DNA from 2 places in the Faecalibacterium sp. An77 genome. Region 1 is predicted to be linked to the other one. Evidence: a T-box and tRNA genes for the amino acid it is inferred to sense, from the RefSeq annotation. Region 1 holds a T-box; the other holds one or more tRNA genes.
What was found. A T-box is a leader RNA that pairs with one kind of tRNA and senses whether it is charged. The one in region 1 lies ahead of metG (methionine--tRNA ligase), so its partner is inferred to be a tRNA-Met.

Region 1 (17,087 bases):
TGGAAATGACCCGCAGCATTGTGGCCGAAAAGCAGATCACCTGCCTGATGGTGACCCACAATATGCACCAGGCTCTGGAGCTGGGCAACCGCACCCTGATGATGAACGGCGGACGGATCGTCTTTGACGTTCAGGGCGAGGAGCGCAGCAAGATGACGGTGGATGACCTGCTGGAACGCTTCCGCCAGAGCGCCGGCGAGGAGCTGGACAACGACCGCATCCTGCTGAGCAAGGTGGAAAAGCAGTAAATACAGAAACAAAATTCCCCGGCGAGTGCCCCCGCAGAAAAGCGGGCGGATCATTCGCCGGGGAATTTTTGTTTGGACAGCTTACTTCACGTACTCGATGGTGTACTCGAAGCCGTACTCCTCCTGGAGCTTCTTGACCTCGGGCTCACAGTCCTCGATGAAGGTGGGAGCGTAGACCGAAGCGCCGTTGTGGGCCTTCTTGTAGTCCTCGACGATCTGGGTCAGCTTGGCCCAGCCTTCGCTGGCCTTGGCCTGATCGACGCTGTCGGGGAAGTTGATGATGAATTCGCGATGCTGCGGAATACGAGCTTTCATAAGACAATCTCCTTTGTTTCTGACAATGAAATACATCAGCAGCCGGCGGGCCGGCCGCGGGTCAGTGGGTTTCAGTCCAGGCCAAAGACCTGGCGGGCGTTGGCGGCGGTCCGGGCAAAGACCTCCTCGGGGGCAACCCCCTTGCGCTGGGCGATATAGTCGCCCACGTAGGCGATGAGGGAGCTGTCGCACCGGGTGCCCCGGACCGGCTCGGGAGCCATGTAGGGGCAGTCGGTTTCCAGCAGGAGGGCGTCCAGCGGCAGGGCGTCGATGACCTTGGCGGCCCGCTTGGCCCCACGGAAGGTAGCCGCCCCGCCCAGACCGACCCGGATGCCCTGCTTCACCAGCCAGAGGGCGTCCTCGGCGCTGCCGGAATAGCAGTGGAGAATTCCCTTGGGCTGATACTTTTTCAGCAGGGCGTAGACGTCGGCGTGAGCCTCCCGGTCGTGGACCACGATGGGCTTGTCCAGCTCCAGAGCCAGACGGATTTCCGCCTCAAAGAGGGCCAGCTGGGCGTCTTTGGGCACCGGCCAGTGGTAGTCCAGGCCGCATTCGCCCACGGCTACCACCTTGGGGTCGTCGTAGTAGGGGGCCAGGGCCCGCATTTCCGCGGCCCAGTCCCCGCCGTAGACCGAAATGGTGGGGGCGGGGGGCTGGTCGCCGCAGCGGTCGGCGGGCAGAAGGCTTTCGGGGTGGATGCCGATGGCAGCGTAAACCCAGGGGTAGCGGTGGGCCAGTTCCAGGCACCGGGGGGCGTCCCCCGAGTGGGTGGCCTGTTCGCAGATCCCCACCACGCCTTTGGCGGGCAGGCTGTCCATCAGGTCGTAACGGTCGGCGTTGAAGGCGCCGGAAGAATAGTGTGCGTGGGTGTCAAAGATGGGCCCGGCAGAGGGATAAACGCTCATGCCCTGGCCTCCTTTCCCTTGCGGTTGACCAGCCAGATGCCCACGCAGACCAGCACCAGAGCGGCCAGGTACTGCCACTCAAACAGGGGCTCGCCGTTCAGCAGGGCGGACAGCAGGACGTTCACCACCGGGTTCACCAGACCAAAGACGCTGATCCGGCTGACGGGGTTGTTCTTCATCAGCAGGGCCCACAGCACGTACCCGGCCCCCGACACGAAGGCCAGATACAGCAGCACCGGGACGCCCATGGGGCTCTGGGGATGGAGGGAGCCGCCCATGGCCAGGCCCAGCATCAGCAGGGCCAGACCGCCCACGCCCAGGTTGAGGAAGCAGACCATAAAGCTGTCGGCCTTCTTGGTGACCGACTTGTTCCAGGGGCCTGAGACGGTGAAAATCACGGTGGCGGCCATCATGCAGAAGATGCCCCAGCCGCTGCCGCTGCCGTGGTTGCCGATGGTGGCCACCAGCACTCCGGCAAAGCCCACGGCACAGCCCGCCGCTTTGGCGGGGGTCATCCGGTCAGACTGGTAGAGAAAATGGGCCAGAATCACGCCCAGAAAGCTCTGGGTGCTGTTGAGGATGCCGCCGAAGGCGCCGGTCAGCAGGGCCACGGCTGCATAGTAGAAAGCGTACTGGGTGGTGGTTTGCCACAGGCCCAGAGCGCAGCACTCAGCCAGGACCTTGCCCTTGGGCAGGGAGGGCAGATGCCCTTCCAACAGGGCGCCGGCCAGCAGAACCAGCAGGCTGCCCAGCATGAACCGCACCCCTGCAAAGCAGAGGATGGAGGCGGTGTCGGCGGAGTCAATGGCGAAGAGCCGGTACCCCATCTTGATGAAGGGGAAGGCCGAGCCCCAGAAGCAGTTGCAGAGGAAGGCAAAGATCACAGCAAAGACCGGTGTGGCGAACAATGCGTCCAGCTTGGCAGTGCGTGAGGTTTTGTCAGTCAGCAAGATGGGCCCTCCTGTTAGTGGATGCGGCTGCCGGCGGGAGCTTCATCGGGGTAGAAGGCGATGGTGCAGCCGCCGTCGGCGGTATCGGCTGCCACGATCATGCCCTCGCTGACATACTTGCCCTTCATCATGGGACGGGGGGCCAGGTTGGCCACAATGCCCACCTTCTTGCCGATCAGGTCCTCGGGGCTGTACCACTTGGCGATGCCCGAGAGGATGCAGCGCTCCCGCTCGCCGTCAAAGACGGTCAGGTGCAGCAGCTTCTTGCTCTCCTTGATGGTCTCGCAGGCCCGGATCTCAGCCACACGCATCTCCACCTTGCAGAAGTCGTCGAAGTCGATCTCAGCCTCGTGCTCAATGGCGGCGGCAGGCTGGTCGGCCTTGGCGGCGGCTGCCTCCTTGGCTTCCTTGGCCTTCTGGGCGGCTTCGGCCTTAGCCTTGCGCTTCTCGTCCTCTGCCTTCAGGTGAGCGATTTCCTTGGCCACGTCGATGCGGGGGAACAGGGGATCGCCCTTGTGGACGGTGTAGCTCTCCTGGAGACCGTAGGCGGCCTGATCCAGCTGGAGATTATCAGCCGACAGACCCAGCTGCTCCATCATTTTGGGCGCAGTGGAGGGCAGATAAGCATTCAGCAGGATGGCGCAGACCCGCAGGGCCTCGCACAGGTGATACAGGACGCAGCTCAGACGGCCCTCGTTGGCGGGGTCCTTGGCCAGGGCCCAGGGGGCGGTCTCGTCGATATACTTGTTGGCGCGCTGGACCACGGCGAAGATCTCGGTCAGAGCCTGGGGAATGGTCAGGTTGTCCATGTCCTCGGCCACCTTGGCGGGCAGAGCGTTGATCATCTGCTCCAGCTCGGCGTCCAGAGGATCGGAGGAGACCGACTTGGCCACCGTGCCGCCGAAGTACTTCTCACACATGGCCACGGTGCGGCTGAGCAGGTTGCCCAGGTCGTTGGCCAGATCGCTGTTGATACGGTTGATCAGGGCCTCGTTGGTGAACATGCCGTCGTTGCCGAAGGGGATCTCACGCAGCAGGAAGTAGCGGATGGCGTCCACGCCGTAACGGTCGCAGAGGATGACGGGGTCCACCACGTTGCCCACCGACTTGGACATCTTGCCGCCGTTCATTAGCAGCCAGCCGTGGCCAAAGACGCGCTTGGGCAGGGGCAGATCCAGAGCCATCAGCATGGCCGGCCACAGGATGGTGTGGAAACGCAGGATTTCCTTGCCCACCATGTGGAGGTCTGCGGGCCAGAACTTGTCGTAGTCGTGGTAGGTGTCGTTGCCGTAGCCCAGAGCCGAAATATAGTTGCTCAGAGCGTCCACCCAGACGTACATGGTGTGCTTGGGGTCAAAGGGAACGGGGATGCCCCACTTGACCGAAGTACGGGAGACGCAGGTGTCCTGCAGGCCCTGCTTGATGAAGGCGATCATCTCGTTCTTGCGGCTCTCGGGCTGGATGAACTGGGGGTTCTCCTCGTACAGCTTGAGCAGACGGTCGGCATACTTGCCGGTGCGGAAGAAGTAGGCTTCCTCGTGGGCGTCGTAGACCTCGCGGCCGCAGTCGGGGCACTTGCCGTCCACCAGCTGGCTGTCGGTCCAGAAGCTCTCGCAGGGCTTGCAGTAGTGGCCCACATACTCGCCCTTGTAGATGTCGCCCTGCTCATACAGCTTGGTGAAAATCTTCTGGCAGGACTCCATGTGGTAGTCGTCGGTGGTGCGGATGAAGCGGTCGTAACTGACGTCCAGCAGCTTCCACAGATCCTTGACGGTGGCCACGATCTGGTCCACGTACTCCTTGGGCTGCATGCCGGCCGAAGCGGCCTTGTCCTCGATCTTCTGGCCGTGCTCATCGGTGCCGGTCAGGAACATCACATCGTACCCCTGCATCCGCTTGAAGCGGGCCAGTGCGTCACAGGCCACGGTGGTGTAGCTGTGGCCGATGTGCAGCTTGTCGCTGGGGTAGTAGATGGGGGTGGTGATGTAGAACTTTTTCTGTTCAGACATGGTTTTGATTCTCCCTTTCCCGTTGGAACCTGCCCGCCGGCGGCGTGCAGGCCCATTGCGTGTACATTAGAGGAAGTAAAAACTCCCGTCCTCGCGGGGGCCTTTGCCCAGCAAGGACGGGAGCGGAATACTTCCGTGGTACCACCTTGGTTCGCCGGCTCCTCGCGGGGCGCGGCCTCGATGCTGCATCCCGGCCCAAAGGGCAGGTACAGCCGGACGCTGTAACGGGCGCACCCGGCACAGGCTCAGGGAATCCGTTTGCCTGTGCGGCTCCGAGACCATCTTCGGCGCCCCGATGCCTGCCCGGTTCCACCGCCGCGGGCTCTCTGAAAGGATCACTGGACGCGTACTCTTCTCTTCACAGCCGATTGTGTATCATGGCTATTATAGGAGAAGCGGGGCCGTTTGTCAACAGGGGATTTCCCCGGCGGGGTCATCTGCCTTTCCGGCAGGGCGGGGAGAGCCCCTGCCCCGGACCGCCGGAAACCGCTTTTATACCGGCGGCGCCGGTTAAAGGTTGGCTTCAACGAATTGCAGCAGGTTTTCGGCGAGAGCTTGGATTTGGTCCAGCAGGGCGGCTCCGTCCGAGAGGTTGGCCGGCTCCTTCAGCGGGGCGCGCAGGATGTAGTCGGTTTGGGCGGGGCTGCCAGTCAGCTCGAAGGGGAGGGGCTGATCCTTCCACACATCGCAATAGTGGGCCTGATACCGCCGGTTGAACCCGGAAACCCACACCTGAAACTGAAAATCCCGGTGGACAAACACCACCGCCGCTTTCAGTCCTTTTTCCTTGAGCTCTGGACTGGTGAACTGGAAATAGGAGAAGTCCATGCCGTTTTCGGTGATGCTGCCCTGAAACTTGTATTCCGGCATCCTCTTTTCGAGCTCCACGCGAACCCAGCGGAACAGGCGGATGAATTCCCGGTAGCAGGCGATCAGCCGGGTGGTTTGGAGCAGTTCCTGGTATTCGAGCAGCAAGCCTGCGTCAAAGTGCATGGTCTCGTCCATGGTTGTTCTCAGTCCTTTTCTCTCTTGTGGGACCGGTCGGGGGCCGGCGTCAGCTTCGGATGCGGCCTCTCTGCCAAAGGCAGAGGCGGGGAAGCCCGGACAAAACAAAAAAACCTGGCGGATGAGAGCGGTTGCAAGCCTCTCATCCGCCAGGATACTTACTTCTTCGGAGTCATAGCCTCTTTGCCTCACATTTACCTATTTTTCGGAGTTGACCTTGCCTTTCATAAGATTGTTGGCCTTTCCTTATGCTTAGGAAATGATAGGGTAGGGGATCGCCGATTTAACTAGTACATTGGTTTCAAGCCTCATCCGAATCGTTGGATTGCGTCTTACGAAGCATCTTCATAGAAACACATTCTTTCGATTGAATCACTCCAGGGGACAAGTTACCTAAATCATTGGAGTACTCCCTCCGTGTTACTCAAATATCTGCATCCATACAGGGACTTTCATGGGGGATCATCCTCTCGGGGGTGCTGATTTATTTGAATGACCGTTGTTCGGATAGGGGAATTATTCAGCTTTGAAAGATTACCTCAAGGGCTTCTGTTGTTTTTCAGATCTTTCAGGGAAGGGTGTTTCGCAATCGTTACGGCATCCAGTGCATTTTGCTTCGATCCGGGGATGCTTTGTTGGGGCACATCGCCGCCAATCAAGCCAATGGATCTTTTTCCTGTCTGCAATTTCCAGATGGATTCAGACTCTGAACAGCGGCTCTTACTGGAACCACCTTTTTCAGATTCCGTCTCCTCCAAATTGACACCTTACAGGGAAGAGGTCTGCCTTCCGACTATGCTTCCGGCACTTTTGATCGATCGAATGCAGGTCCAGCCTTGATTTGCTGTGCATCCTTGCCAATCTGAGGGTTTACGCCTGCCTTGAGGCCACGACTACTTAAATCATTGGAGTAGCTCCTTCCGTGCTATTCAAATACAGGTATCCGTAAAAAGGCTTTCATCATATGAATCACTTCCTGCGGATCTATTTGAATCGCCAGGGGACTTTCTCGACAGACTGTTCGTAAATCGCTTAATATATGCTAAAGACTTCGCTTTAAATCTCTTAGATTTTTACTAAATGCGGGGGAAACATCCCGTACTGGTAAGCGGCTTTTCGCTTTTTCAGCAATTCCCGACAGTCTGTCCGAACTGTGCGGGTGTCGTATCAACCATCGGTCTTCGCTCCTTTCTCCTTTTAAGTCAGCGGGATTGGATCACCTTTGATCCTCTGCTGTACTTTCTTGGTTTCTGGCTATATTATATCCGAAAGGGTGGCCGCTGTCCATTCGCAGAATCCACAAGGAATATCTTGTGATTTTGTATAGTTTTGATTTTACTTGTGGATAAAACGTTGTATAAAGTGTGAACAGACCGAAAACAAAAATCCCCGCACACGAAGTGCGGGGAAAGGGCTTACATCTTGTCGGGGACGTTGATCTTGAACATGGTCAGCACGTTGCGGATCACGTTGCGCACGCCGATGCACAGGGCGATGCGGGCCTGCTGCAGGGCGGGATCAGCGCCCTGGATGCGGCAGCTACCGTAGAACCGGTGGAAGGCGCTGGCCAGGTCGATGACAAAGCGGTTGATCCGGCTGGGATCGTACTTTTCAGCGGCCATGACGATTTCCTGGGGGAAGGCGGCCAGCATCCGGATCAGATCCAGCTCGGCGGGATCGGTCAGCAGGGTGGCGTCGGTGTTCTCTGCGCCCAGGAACTCCACGCCCTCGCTCTCCAGCTTGCGCAGGATAGAGCAGATGCGGGCGTGAGCGTACTGGACGTAGTAGACCGGGTTGTCGTTGTCGGTCTTGACGGCCTGGTCCAGATCGAAGTCGATGCTGCTGCCGGCCTCGTGCATATTAAAGAGGAAGCGGGCGCTGTCGATGGGCACCTCCTCCAGCAGGTCGGTCAGGGTGATGGCGTTGCCGGTGCGCTTGGACATGCGGACGGGCTGGCCATTCTGCATCAGGTTGACCATCTGCATCAGCACCACGTCCAGACGGCTGCCGTCCAGGCCGATGGCGTCCATGGCGCCCTTCATGCGGGCCACATGGCCGTGGTGGTCGGCGCCCCAGACGTCGATGGCCTTGTCAAAGTTGCGGTCGGCCAGCTTGTTGTAGTGGTAGGCGATGTCGGCGGCAAAGTAGGTGGGGATGCCGTTGGCGCGGACCAGGACTTCGTCCTTGTCCTCCTCGGCGCCGTCGTCGGTCTTTTTCTTGTTGGCAGCGCCGTATTTGGCAGCGTACTGGGCGCTGCGGTACATGATGGCGCCGTCCTCGGCCTTGTAGCAGGCGCCCTTCTCCAGCAGCTGGTTCACCACGTTCATGACGGCGCCCGAGTTGTGCAGGGTGCTCTCAGGGAACCAGACGTCGTACTGAATGCGGTACTTGCCCAGGTCGGTCTTGAGGGCGGCGATGTTCTTGGGCAGGGCGTAACCCACCAGAGCGTCCTTCAGGGCGGCAAAAGCCTCGCTCTCATAGAGAGCCTCGTCCTTCAGGCCGCGGCAGGGAACGGCGTACTTGTCGCCCTCCTTGGCTGCGAACTCCAGAGCCAGCAGGGTGATGTCGCCGCCCTGGTAGCACTCCTTGGGCAGGGGATACTCGTTCTCCTCGTAGTAGTGCTGCAGGTAGCGGATGGCCAGGCTCTTGCCGAACTTCTGGATCTGGTTGCCGGCGTCGTTGATATAGAACTCACGGGTGACGTCGTAGCCGGCCCACTCCAGAACAGCGGACAGGCAGTCACCCAGAGCGCCGCCGCGGGCGTTGCCCATGTGCATGGGGCCGGTGGGGTTGGCGGAAACGAATTCCACGTTGTAGCGCTTGCCCTGGCCGTAATCGGTCCGGCCATAGCGGGGGTTGGAGCAGGCAGCCAGGGCCACGCCAGCCCAGAAGGCGGGAGCCAGGAACAGGTTGATGAAGCCGGGGCCGGCGGTCTCGGCCTTGGTGAAGCAGCTTTCCGACAGAGAGGGCAGGTGGCTCAGAATGGCCTCGGCGATCATCTTGGGGGCCTTGTGCCAGGTGCGGGCGCCGGCCATGGCGATGTTGGAGGCAATATCGCCGTTCTTGGTGTCGGCGGGAACCTCCACGATGAAGGCGGGCAGCTCGGCGGCAGGCAGGTCGCCGGCCTCCATAGCGGCCTGCGCAGCCTGAGTCAGCAGGTCGCGGGCCTGGGCCAGAGCGGCCTGACGGGGGTTGTAATTCTCAAAAGCGGGGTAAGTTGCATTGCTCATAGGGTAATGATTCCTTTCTCTTGGTCCAATCAAAACAGGCGGCGGGGAGCGGCAGAAACCGCGCCGGGCTCCTCAGTTGACATGGGTGACGGTGACTTCCAGGGAGTTTTTGCTGATGAGGGTGGAGACGTCCCCGTCCAGCAGATAGCTGAATCGGGCCACGCCGCCCTTGGCGTTCAGGCCGCACTCGATGCTGTCGGCCGTCACCCCCAGGGTGACCGAGCCGTAGCCGGTCTCGTAGTGGCAGAGGTTGCGCCGGCCCTTTTCGATGATGAGCTGGCTGCTCTGGGGCCCGAAGCGCAGCATGGCCACCCGGCTGGAATCGGCCGCCAGCTTGAGGGTGGTGACACAGCCCTCATAGCCGGTGGTCTCGGTCTCCCGGTAGGTGATATAGTAGCTGCCCTCCCGCATGGTGAAGCTGCCGCGGGTCATCAGCTCCACCTGCTCGGTTTCGCCGTCCTGCTCGATTTGACTTTTAATCCGAATAATATAGTTTTCCTTTAAGGCTTTGCTCACGGTGTTGATGTCCTCAGTATTTGTCGATGCAGATTTGTTCCGCGGTGCCGCCCCGGTATTCGCCCAGGAACAGGTCGGCGGTCTGGACGAAGCTGTCGGGCACATCGCTCACAAAGAAATGGGTGGTGCCCTGGGTGCGGTTGGCCCGCAGACCCTTGCTGCTGAGCAGCTGGCTCAGATCGTCGGCGGCGGCGCTGCCCGGGTCGATGAGGGTGACCGAGGGCCCCATGTACTCGCCGATCATCCCGGCCAGCAGGGGGTAATGGGTGCAGCCCAGCACCAGGGTGTCCACCCCGGCGGCCCGGATCTCCTCTAGATACTGGGCGATGACCAGGCGGGTCACCTGCTGGCGGTCGGGGGCGGAGCCGTCCACATAGCCGTTCTCCACCAGGGGAACAAAGAGGGGACAGGGCCGTGCGGTGATCTCCGCTCCCGGCACCAGACGCCGCAGCAGCTGTTCGTAGCTGTGGGAGCGGATGGTGGCCGCAGTGCCGATGACGCCGATCTTCCGGCTGCGGGTGGCGCGGGCCGCCCGGCGGGCCGCCGCCGTCACCACCCCCAGATAGGGGACGGGGAGCTGGGCAGCTTCCTCGGCGGGGTAGGTGCTGGAAACGGTGCCGCAGGCCGCCATGATGCACTTGACGTTCTGGGACAGCAGAAACGCGATGTCCTGGCGTGCATACTGCAGGATGGTTTCATGGCTGCGGCTGCCGTAGGGCACCCGGCCGGTGTCGCCGAAATAGACGATGTCCTCGCCGGGGAGCTGCTTGCGCAGTTCCCGCACGCCGGTCAGACCGCCCAGACCGCTGTCAAAGACGCCGATGGGGCGGTTATCCATGGTGGGCCACCGCCCTTTCCATGGCAAGGGCAACAAGGCGGTCGATGAGCTGGGGCAGGGGAGTGCCCTCGTGCTCCATCAGTTTCGGATACATACTAATAGAGGTAAAGCCGGGGAAGGTGTTGATCTCGTTGATCAGCACCCGGCCGGTGCCGCGCTCCACAAAGAAGTCGCAGCGGGCCAGGCCCTCGCAGCCCACGGCGGTGTAAGCCCGGGCGGCGTAGTCCTTGACTTCGTCCAGCTTCTCCTCCGACAGACGGGCCGGGATCAGGGTCTCGCTGACGCCGTTTTTGTACTTGTCGTCGTAGGTGTAGAACTCGGCGCCGGCCAGTATCTCGCCGGGACGGGTGGAGAAGGCGGGCTCGGAACCAATGACGGCGCACTCCACTTCCTGGCCGTCCACAAAGGACTCGAACACCACCTTGCGGTCGTTTTCCAGGGCCAGCTTGATGGCGTCGGCCAGCTCAGCCGCATTGGATGCCTTGCTGATGCCCACGCTGGAGCCGGCGTTGGCCGGCTTGACAAAGATGGGCCAGCCCAGTTTTTCCTCCAGAGCGGCGCGGATGCCGTCGGGGTCGGCCTCCAGCTGGGCCCTGGTGTAGGCGGCCCAGGCACAGTGGGGGATGCCGCTGGCGGCAAAGAGGGTGTTGGCCACAGCCTTATCCATGCAGACGGCGCTGGCCAGAACGCCGCAGCCCACATAGGGGATGCCGGCCAGCTCCAGCAGGCCCTGGACGGTGCCGTCCTCGCCCCACAGGCCGTGGAGCGCCGGGATCACCACGTCGATGTGGAGCTTCTCCACATGGCCGGCGGGGGTGAACAGGATGGCGCCGTGGTCGGCGCGGTCGGGGCTGATGGCACAGGGCATGTTGCCGGGCAGTTCCTCCCAGCTGCCGTCGGCCATCTGGGCCGAGGAAGCCTCGGTGTACAGCCATCGGCCGTCCTTGGTGATGCCGATCTTGATCAGCTCATACTTTTCAGGGTCCATATTGTCTGCGAACGTGCCGGCCGATACACGGCTGACCTCGTGCTCGCTGGACAGGCCGCCGAACAGCAGTGCCACGCACAGCGGATGGGCGGCGGAATTCTCCTCGGAATACATGATTCGCATTCCCTCCTCTATCTTAATAGAAGCCCCCGGGCGGGGGCGTTCAATCATAATTACACCCATCATACCATAAAAATGCGCCGGTTTCCATACACAACGGCAAAATGCCGCCCCAAAAAGATGAAAAACCCCACTTGATAAAACAGGCCGGCCCGGCGCAACGGGGCAAAAAAGCGGTCATTTTGCCGCCGGCGTGAAAAAAATCCGAAAGATGGGCAAAATACCGCTTGACGCGGCGGGAAAAGAGTGCTAAAATGATATCACCTCTTTTGCGGGATTATTTAGTGCGCCCCTTTTTGGGACGCCGCCCGGCGAACGAGGGAGGTTCAATAACCGTTATATATGGAGGTGTCAACAAATGACAGTGAAAATCACTCTGGCCTGCACCGAGTGCAAGCAGCGCAACTACAACACCACGAAGAACAAGAAGAACAATCCTGACCGCCTGGAGATGAAGAAGTACTGCCGCTTCTGCAAGAAGCACACGGTCCATCGCGAGACCAAGTAAGAAAGGCGGAGCACAATGGCAGACAAAACCGATAAGAAGCCGGGCTTTGTGGCCAGAGCTAAGAACGCCGTGAAGAACTTTTTCACCGGAGTGGCCAAGTTCTTCCGCGATACCAAAAGCGAGCTGAAGAAGGTCGTATGGCCCAGCAGGGAAGAGACCAAGAAGAACACGATCGTGGTGCTGGTGGTGGTCATCATCGCCGCCGTGGTCCTGTTTGCATTGGACGCCGTGTTCGGCGGCATCCTGGGCCTTGTCATCGGAGGCTGACCAAATCTTGTATGGAAACGGAGGCTGACCCATAATGGAAGACCAGTCGAATGAAGCTTTGTGGTATGTCGTGCATACCTATTCCGGCTACGAAAACAAAGTCGCGACCGATCTTGCAAAGATGGTGGAAAACCGCCGCCTGCAGGATCTGATCTGCGAGATCCGGGTTCCCACCGAGATGGTGCCCGAGATCAAAGACGGCAAGGAGCGGATGGTCGAGCACAAGCTGTTCCCCGGCTATGTGCTGGTCAAGATGGTTATGAACGACGATACTTGGTACGTGGTCCGCAACACCCGCGGCTGCACCGGTTTCGTCGGTCCTGCTTCCAAGCCGGTCCCCCTGACCGCTGAGGAAGTGGAAAAGATGGGCGTGGAGGCCAAGGCCCCGCTGACGGTGGATTTCGCCGCAGGGGACAGTGTCCAGATCACGTCCGGTCCTCTGGAAGGCTTTATGGGCGTTGTAGAGGAAATCAACACCGAGACCTTCAAGGTGAAGCTCAAGGTGAACATGTTCGGCCGGGAGACCCCCGCAGAGGTGGACATCGCCCAGGTCGAGCGGCTGTAACAAGCCGCGAACGCGTACAAATCATCAAGGTAAGACCGCGTGCGGTTCTTATAGAGCGTGCCTGCTGAGGCATGCTCGTGGGAGGTTCGCAGACAGCGGGCCGCAACTCACCACAGATTTTTGGAGGTGCATTTATCATGGCACAGAAAGTAACTGGCTACATTAAGCTGCAGATCGAGGCCGGCAAGGCAACCCCGGCTCCTCCTGTTGGTCCCGCCCTGGGCCAGAAGGGCGTCAACATCATGGCCTTCACCAAGGAGTTCAACGAGCGTACCAAGAACCAGATGGGTTATGTCATCCCCGTCGTCATCACCGTGTATGCTGATCGCTCCTTCAGCTTCATCACCAAGACTCCCCCGGCTGCCGTTCTGATCAAGAAGGCCGCCGGCCTGTCCACCGCTTCCGGCAAGCCCAACAAGGAAAAGGTCGCTTCCCTGACCGCCGCTCAGGTGGAAGAGATTGCAAAGACCAAGATGCCCGACCTGAATGCTGCTTCTCTGGAAGCTGCATGCAGCATGATCCGCGGCACCTGCCGCAGCATGGGCGTCACAGTCGAAGGCTGAGACATAAACAGTGGGAGGGCGCTGCGCCCGCAAGACCACATAGGAGGATAAACAATGAAACACGGCAAGCACTATGTCGACGCTGCCAAGCAGGTCGATTCTACCAAACTGTACGATGTGAACGAGGCGCTGGAGCTGGCCTGCAAGATCGCTTCCGCCAAGTTTGATGAGACCGTTGAGCTGCACGTCCGCCTGGGCGTTGATGGCCGTCACGCTGACCAGCAGGTCCGCGGCGCCGTCGTTCTGCCCAACGGCACCGGCAAGACCGTCCGCGTCTGCGCTATCGCCAAGGGCCCCGCAGCTTCTGCTGCTGAGGCTGCCGGCGCTGATATCGTCGGTGATGACGATCTGATCGCAAAGATCCAGGGCGGCTTCATGGATTTCGACGTCGTGGTCACCACCCCCGACATGATGGGCAAGGTTGGCCGCCTCGGTAAGGTCCTCGGACCTCGCGGCCTGATGCCCAACCCCAAGGCTGGCACCGTGACCCCCGACCTGGGCAAGGCTGTTAAGGAAGCCAAGGCCGGTAAGATCGAGTACCGCCTGGACAAGCAGAACATCATCCATGTCCCCGTGGGCAAGGCATCTTTCGGCGCCGAGAAGCTGTACACCAACCTCGACACCGTTATGGACGCTATTGCCAAGGCTAAGCCCGCCGCTGCCAAGGGCACTTACTTCAAGAGCGCTACCATCGCCACCACCATGGGCCCTGGCATCCGTCTCAACACCCTGAAGTACGGTGTCTGATTTTTCTGAAAAAATTCAGAAAAACACTTGACAAAACCACGTTCGCGTGGTAAGATATTCATGCTGTTTTTAAGACAGCAGGCGCTGGAGTCCAGTGTAAAGTGTATCCGCCTGCCGAGAAACGCGTAACGTTGTTTTATGCCTCTCTCTCGGCCTGTGTGCGCGGGAGAGAGGCTTTTTTCTATGACTCCGGCTTCCGATGTAGTTTTGAAACGAGGTGAAACCGAAATGCCCAGTGCAAAGATTCTTTCTGAAAAGCAGGCTTATGTCGCTGATCTGAAGGCAAAGTTTGAGAATGCGGTTTCCGGCTGTGTGGTTGCTTACGGCGGTATCAACGTCGAGAATGACACCAAGCTGCGTAAGGAGCTGCGTGAGGCTGGCGTTGAGTATATGGTTGTCAAGAACACCATGCTCCGTCTGGCTGTCAAGGGTACCTCCATCGAGGGCCTGTCCGAGAACTTTACCGGTGACACTGCCGTCGCATTTGCCAACGCTGAGGACCCCATGGCTGCTGCCCGCATCCTGTGCAAGTACCAGGACGGCGACCGTTCCAAGAAGTTCGTCGTCAAGGGCGGCTTCATGGAGGGCAAGGTGCTGAGCGCTGCTGAGACCAACGCCATCGCCAAGCTGCCCGGCCGCGAAGGCATGCTGTCCATGTTCGCCGGCGCACTCACCAGCACCCTGTCCGGTCTGGCTGTTGCTATGCAGGCTTACGTCGACAAGCAGGAGGAGCCCGCTGCCTAAGATGGCGCCGGCTGCTGCCTGACCCAAACTGTTTTTCGATACCACAACTACCGAAACAAAAATTAACTGAAATTGGAGGGTTATTACCATGGCTTCTGAGAAGATTACTGCCATTATCGAGTCCGTTAAGGGCCTGTCCGTCCTGGAGCTGAAGGAGCTCATCGACGCTTACTGCGAGGAGTTCGGTGTTTCTGCTGTTGCTGCTGCTGCTCCCGCTGCTGCCGCTGCTGCTGCTCCCGCTGAGGAGGAGAAGACCGAGTTCGACGTCATCCTGGCTGAGGCTGGCGCTACCAAGATGCAGGTCATCAAGATCGTCAAGGAGATCACCGGTCTGGGCCTGAAGGAGGCCAAGGCTATCGTTGACGGCGCTCCCAAGGCTGTCAAGGAGAAGGCTTCCAAGGCTGACGCTGAGGACATCAAGAAGAAGCTGGAAGAGGCTGGCGCTAAGGTCGAGATTAAGTAATTTCACCTCAAACCAAACACTTCGGACAGGGGGTTCCCGCACAGGGAGCCCCCTGTTTTTTGTGTGCCTTTCCAGGCCGCCCCAAAACCCTCTTGACAAAGCAGAGATAAAATGATATGATTTTGATATCAACAAAATACAAATCACTCGGGATACGTCAGGAGGTTGATGGATATGAGTGAGAAGATTCTGCAAACCAAAAAGAACGGCATGCTGGTTCTGCTGCTGATCCTGCTGGGGTATGTGGTGGCCATTGCGGCGGTCGTGGCCGATGCCCTGGCCGGTGTGCCGGGCATTCTGGGCGGCGTAGTGATGGCTCTGGCCATTCTGTACATGATCGTGGGCCTGTTCCTGCTGCCGGGCCTGAAGGTTCTGAAGCCCCAGGAAGCCCTGGTGCTGACCCTGTTCGGCAACTACATCGGCACCCTGAAAGGGGAGGGCTTCTACTGGGTCAACCCCTTCTGCACCGCCGTCAACCCCGCTGCCGGCACCCATCTGAGCCAGAGCGGTGATGTGCAGCGCAGCCTGGTGAAGACAGAGGGCGGCAATCAGCAGGTCCAGATCAATGTGGGCGAGCTGAATTCCAAGAAGATCTCCCTCAAGCGGATGACTCTGAACAACGCCCGCCAGAAGATCAATGACTGCCTGGGCAACCCGGTGGAAATCGGCATCGCCGTCATCTGGCAGGTGAAGGACACCGCCAAGGCCGTCTTTAACGTGGACAACTACAAGGAATACCTGTCCCTGCAGTGCGACAGCGCCCTGCGGAACGTGGTGCGGATTTATCCCTACGATGTGGCCCCCAACGTGGATACCACCGGCGACGGCAAGCCCGATGACGGCAGCCTGCGGGGTTCCAGCGAAGTGGTGGCCCGTCGCATCAAGGAAGAAATCCAGGAAAAGGTGGAGGACGCCGGCCTGGAGATCGTGGACGCCCGGATCACCTACCTGGCCTATGCCCCCGAGATTGCAGCCGTGATGCTGCAGCGCCAGCAGGCCTCGGCCATCATCGACGCCCGCAAGATGATTGTGGACGGCGCCGTGGGCATGGTGGAAATGGCTCTGGAACGCCTGAACGAGAACAAAGTGGTGGAGCTGGACGATGAGCGCAAGGCGGCTATGGTCTCGAATCTGCTGGTTGTCCTGTGCGGCAACCACGATGCACAGCCCATCGTCAACTCGGGCAGCCTGTACTGATGGCCGAGCCGAAAAAACAGATTCCGCTGCGTCTGTCCGCGAAGTTGTACGACGCCATCGCCGCCTGGGCAGAGGACGACTTCCGGTCGGTCAACGGGCAGATTGAATACCTCTTGACCGAATGTGTCCGCCAGCGGAAAAAGAACGGCAAATATGTGTCGGAGGAGCTGGACGTTCCCCCCGAACTGGATATCAAATAAGTGCAGCAAAAAGGCCCGTCGTGCGGATGCACGGCGGGCTTTTGGCTTGTCGTTTGGCTGGAAAGAGGGGCGGCGGCTCAGTGGCGGCGGATGTGGCTGCCGCCCCAGCTGCGCTGTTCCCGGATGGTGTTCTGCACCCACCAGATGCCGTAGATGGCCAGCGCAATGGCGCTCAGGGCCAGGACGACTTTCAGGTACAGACTGCCCAGGAAGGCCTGGAACTGGGCGATGGCGAACAGGACCGGGTTGCGGTTCACGTCCTGCCCGGCAATGAGGTCCACCACGCCGATGGTCTCACCGGCCAGCTTGATCTCCACCGTGCCGATCAGGTCGCCCTGCTTCACCGGCGCGGCCACCGACTCGGGCAGATGGAAGAACTTCTGGGTCACCGAACTGTCGGAGGAGGAGGGGAGAATGGTCATCATCTGGTCGGCCGGATAGAGCAGCAGGGTGTCGGTTTCGGAGGAATACTTCACCGGGATCTCGGCCAGGGCCTGGTCGGGGTCCAGCGCCGCCTGGACCGAGAAGCTGCTGTATACCCAGTCAATGAGCTGGGTGGTCTCGTAGAGGGCGGGACGCCGGTTGGAATAACCATAGGTGTCCACCGTGTCGGGACTGCCCATCACACAGAAAATATAGGTCTCTCCCTCGCTGGAAGCCCAGGAGACATAGCTCTGGGTGCCCGAGTCGTTCTTGTAGGCCATGACGT
Region 2 (4,266 bases), on a different contig from region 1:
TGGTGTATACTTATATCTCAGTACCGTATTACATGACCATTACCGGGGGCATTTTATTGATGGTGTATGCCTTCCTGCTGCACAGAAAACAGATGCTGCATCTGAGCAGCCGGGATTTGAAGGGTTCTCAGCTCCTCTTTTGTCTCGGAATTGGCCTTGGCCTGGCTCTGATTTCCAAAACAGGGATTCTTTTTGGCTTTTTGAGCGGCAAGATAACCTCTGAACAAACACTTCCCGATCCTTTCTTTTTGACGGTGTCCATAGTAACCACTGTGGTGCTGATACCCGTCCTGGAAGAACTCCTGGTCCGGGGAATCCTGTTTGGGTCCTTTTCCAGATCCTTCTCCTACAAAACAGCCATCGTATGCTCATCTGTTTTCTTTTTGCTGGGACACCGGATGCTTTCCTGGCCATCGGTGTTTGTCGTCGGGATTTTGCTGGCCTGGATCTATTGGCGGACCGACAACCTTGCGGTCACCATGGTGATTCATGGCACCATCAATCTTGGCTCCTTCTTGTCGATGCCGCTCTACGCCCTGCTGACCACAAACCGAACCCTCGGGATCATGGCAGCCCTGCTGATGGTTTTGCTGGGCATCGGGATCACCTGTCTGTCCACAAAAATGTTCCTTCAAAAACACGACGCTTTGCCGGCCTGACATCCGGACGCGGGCTTGCGTCCCGTCCCCGGCCGGATCACAGCCGGGGCCAGATCTGCTTTTCACCTGCGGGAACCATCTTACCCGGTTCACGCCCCACCGAAGATTGACTTAGAACCATGAAAACGGCGCCTGACTTTTTACGGAAGCCAGGCGCTGTTTTTCTCTTTCCCGTTCCGGCTGCGGGGACGCCGGCTTGCTCCATTCCCTCCCCGGCAGGGCCAGCGCCGACGGCAGCCATACGGCGGCTGGGAGCAGCGCCGCACCGGAACGCCGCCCGCCCCTTGACAGGGCCGGCGCGGCCCCGATATAATGAAAATAGTGCGTCTTGCGCAGAATAAGACGGAACGACACAGGAGAGGCAGGTCGCAGCAGAACGGCCGAATGGTAGATGTTGGATGGAACTGGAACATGGCGCAGCCGTGATCGTATCGGACTGGCTGCGGGGAAAACCCGAAGAAGTCTTTTATTTTATCACCGATGAATCCCACCTGCGGGAGGCCGAAGCCTTTGTCACCGCGGCCGAACAGCGCGGAATTGTGACCAAGGTGTCGGTGCTCTCCTCCGACGAGGTACAGCGGGGAGACTGTGTGGAGGAAATGCGGCGGATCATGTCCTACGCCGACGTGGTGATTGGGGCGACCAACTACTCTTTTATCACCACCAATGCGGTGGACTATGCCCTGCACCATGGCGCGCGCTTTCTCTCCCTGCCGCTGTCAACCAACGACGGCCGCTCCATGTTTGAATACGATTTCCTTTCCATGAACCCGGCCGCCGCCGCCCGGATGGCCATCCTCACCGCGCTGGGGAAAGTTCGTCCCAGCAAGAGTGACGTTCCCAGCCCCGAAACCACCCGCGCCCATGCGGACCGGATGGGCTACAAGGTCTTTATCCCCGCTCTGGCGCTGGCCCTCACTGCGGTGCTGGTCGCCACCTTCTGGACCAGCCTGGGCGCCAACAACGCCATCGGCGTCTCTGCCCTGGTTGCTCTGTTCATCGCCTTCACGCTCTTTAAGTGCAAGCCCTCCTACGCTGTATCCGACGGCACCCGCCTGATGGACAACGTGGGCCCTGTGGGCATCCTGCCGCAGGTTCTGGCTGCTCTGGGCTCCCTGTTCACCGCTGCGGGCGTGGGCGATGTCATCGCCTCCGGCGTGGAAAAGGTGATCCCCGACGGCAGCCGCCTGATCGCTGTGGCCGTCTACTGCGTCGCCATGGCCCTGTTCACCATCATCATGGGCAACGGCTTCGCAGCCTTCTCGGTGATTACCGTGGGCGTCGGCATCCCCTTCCTGATCATGCAGGGGGCCAACCCAGTGGTTGTGGGCGCCATGGGCCTGACGGCAGGCTATTGCGGCACCCTGCTCACCCCCATGGCCGCCAACTTCAACATCATGCCCGCGGCTCTGCTGGAGACCAAGGACAAGTATTCCATCATCAAGGCCCAGGCTCCTGTGGCTCTGACCATGCTGGCAATCCACATCGTGCTGATGTACCTGCTGGCTTTCTAAGCTCGATCTGTGCGGCCCCCATCCGGGACCGCACAGTATTTTTTCAAGACTGATTTTAAGGAGAAATACTGCTATGAAACTGCTGCTGACAGCATTCGATCCCTTTGGCGGCGACTCCATCAACCCCGCTCTGGAAGCGGTGAAGCTGGTTCACGACCAGGTGGGCGGCGTGGAAGTGGTGAAGCTGGAGGTTCCCACCGTATTCCGGAAATCCATCGACACGGTGGCTGCCGCCATCGAAAAGGAAAAGCCGGATGCCGTCCTCTGCATCGGACAGGCCGGCGGCCGCTATGATCTGACCCCTGAGCGGGTCGCCATCAACATTGACGACGCCCGCATCCAGGACAACGAGGGCAACCAGCCCATTGACCTGCCCATCTTTGAGGACGGCGCCCCCGCCTACTTCACCACCCTGCCCATCAAGGCCATGGTGCAGAACATCCGGAACGCAGGGATTCCCGCCAGCGTGTCCAACACCGCAGGCACCTTCGTCTGCAACCACCTGATGTACGGCGTGCTGTACACCCTGGCCAAGCACTATCCGGGTGTGCGGGGCGGTTTTATGCACGTCCCCTTTGTCCCCAGCCAGGTGGTCAACCGGCCTTCTCCGGCCCCCTGCCTGTCCATGCAGGACATCGCCCGGGGCATCGAGGCCGCCATTGAGGCCATCGAGACCCACCAGACCGATCTGAACACCGCAGAGGGCCGCACCCACTGAGGTGAAAACCAAAAGGCGCAGCGCATTTTCCAGGCCATGGGAAACGCGCTGCGTTTTTATGGGGGCAGATGCGGGGTGTTAAATCTCTATGTGGATTTTTCCGGCGTGGGTGTGTCCCTCAAAACGATGAGGAAGCGTCTTTTCCGCTCTCCGGCTGCGTTTGGCAGGCAGGGCCGGTCCTGTTTTCACAGGCCGTTCCCCGTCGCCTGTCAGCCGCCGGTTATGCCGCTCTGGCCGCCCTGTTGAATGTTAGTTGAACTTTTTCTCATACGCAAAGAAAAACACCCGTCAGCGTTTTGTACGCTAACGGGTGTTTGGTGGTTGCGGGGGCTGGATTTGAACCAACGACCTTCGGGTTATGAGCCCGACGAGCTACCGGACTGCTCCACCCCGCGCTATCTGGCCGGCCTTTCGGCTGACTCCTTTGTGCGCCTCGCGATGTCGTATCGCTCAGTGCTCCATTATAATAGCACAGGACGGGGTGGATGTCAATAGTTTTTTGAAAATTTTTCTTGGGCGGGGTTCAAAAGCCCGGGATGCGGGGTCAGCGGCGGCGGCGCCTGAACAGAACCACGACGGCGACAGCCGCTGCGGCCACCAGGACCACCACCGGCCACAGGCCGGCCAGAGTCACCGCGATGGCGGCCAGGCCGCGGACGAAGTTCTGCCAGCCCTCGGCGAAGGCGGCGCCCATCCGCTCAAAGAAGTTGGAACCGGTGGGGGTGTAGGTCTCCACTTCCCGCAGGCTGACGGTGACGGTGCAGCTGGCGATCTGGTCGTCGTACCAGTCCAGCTGGCTCTGCCAGCTCTCCAGCTGATACTGCACCTCCGACAGCTGGGCCTCGATGTCCAGCAGGTCGGACAGGCTCTCGGCGCTGGCCTGCAGTTCCCGCAGGCGGTCCCGCTGGCCTTCCAGGTTGGCGATGCGGCCCGCCACGTCGGTATACTGGGCGGTGACGTCGTCGGCCTGTTCGCTGCGGGTCACCACGCTGCCGGTCTGGCCGGCGGCCTCCAGGAAACTCTCATAGTTTTCCTCCGGCACGCGCAGGGTCATGGACAGGCTGCGGGTGTTGTCGCTGTTGTTGGACTCGCTGCTGTTCTCCATCCAGCCGCCGGCCTCGGCCAGGGCCTGTTCCAGGTCGGCACGGGCGGTGTCGTAGTCCTTGGTCTCCAGGCTGAGATAAGCGGTGTAGATGATCTTCTCCCCCGCCACGGCGGTGCTATCACCGGCCGAACCGGCGCTGCGCGACTCCATTCCGTTGTCTGCGGCGGTGTCCAGGCTATAGTTGGCGGCGGCAGGGGCGCTGGCCAGCGCGGTGCTGGATGCAGCCCCGCCGGCGGCGCGCTGCAGGCTCATGGTGGACAGGCCATCCGA

Region 2: it encodes a tRNA-Met, which carries the amino acid that the T-box ahead of metG (methionine--tRNA ligase) is inferred to sense. The anticodon was not compared.

The regions. Positions count from the first base shown of each region.
Region 1 covers NZ_NFHK01000009.1:28,906-45,992, forward strand. The annotation lists gene B5G28_RS04980 (ATP-binding cassette domain-containing protein) at 1-248, shown strand, start outside; gene B5G28_RS04985 (methylenetetrahydrofolate dehydrogenase) at 330-563, opposite strand; gene B5G28_RS04990 (TatD family hydrolase) at 635-1,468, opposite strand; gene B5G28_RS04995 (DMT family transporter) at 1,465-2,415, opposite strand; gene metG (methionine--tRNA ligase) at 2,433-4,427, opposite strand; T-box leader at 4,537-4,798, opposite strand; gene B5G28_RS05005 (hypothetical protein) at 4,938-5,432, opposite strand; gene B5G28_RS14400 (hypothetical protein) at 5,972-6,190, opposite strand; gene argS (arginine--tRNA ligase) at 6,848-8,662, opposite strand; gene B5G28_RS05015 (DUF1934 domain-containing protein) at 8,735-9,178, opposite strand; gene murI (glutamate racemase) at 9,192-10,016, opposite strand; gene B5G28_RS05025 (D-alanine--D-alanine ligase family protein) at 10,009-11,118, opposite strand; gene rpmG (50S ribosomal protein L33) at 11,483-11,632, shown strand; gene secE (preprotein translocase subunit SecE) at 11,648-11,899, shown strand; gene nusG (transcription termination/antitermination protein NusG) at 11,934-12,464, shown strand; gene rplK (50S ribosomal protein L11) at 12,602-13,027, shown strand; gene rplA (50S ribosomal protein L1) at 13,082-13,774, shown strand; gene rplJ (50S ribosomal protein L10) at 14,003-14,518, shown strand; gene rplL (50S ribosomal protein L7/L12) at 14,607-14,981, shown strand; gene B5G28_RS05065 (SPFH domain-containing protein) at 15,156-16,178, shown strand; gene B5G28_RS05070 (PTS ascorbate transporter subunit IIC) at 16,178-16,378, shown strand; gene B5G28_RS05075 (D-alanyl-D-alanine carboxypeptidase) at 16,456-17,087, opposite strand, start outside.
Region 2 covers NZ_NFHK01000001.1:130-4,395, reverse strand. The annotation lists gene B5G28_RS00025 (type II CAAX endopeptidase family protein) at 1-659, shown strand, start outside; gene B5G28_RS00020 (DUF979 domain-containing protein) at 1,058-2,173, shown strand; gene pcp (pyroglutamyl-peptidase I) at 2,247-2,891, shown strand; tRNA gene B5G28_RS00010 (tRNA-Met) at 3,210-3,286, opposite strand; partial or broken gene B5G28_RS00005 (DUF4349 domain-containing protein) at 3,436-4,266, opposite strand, start outside.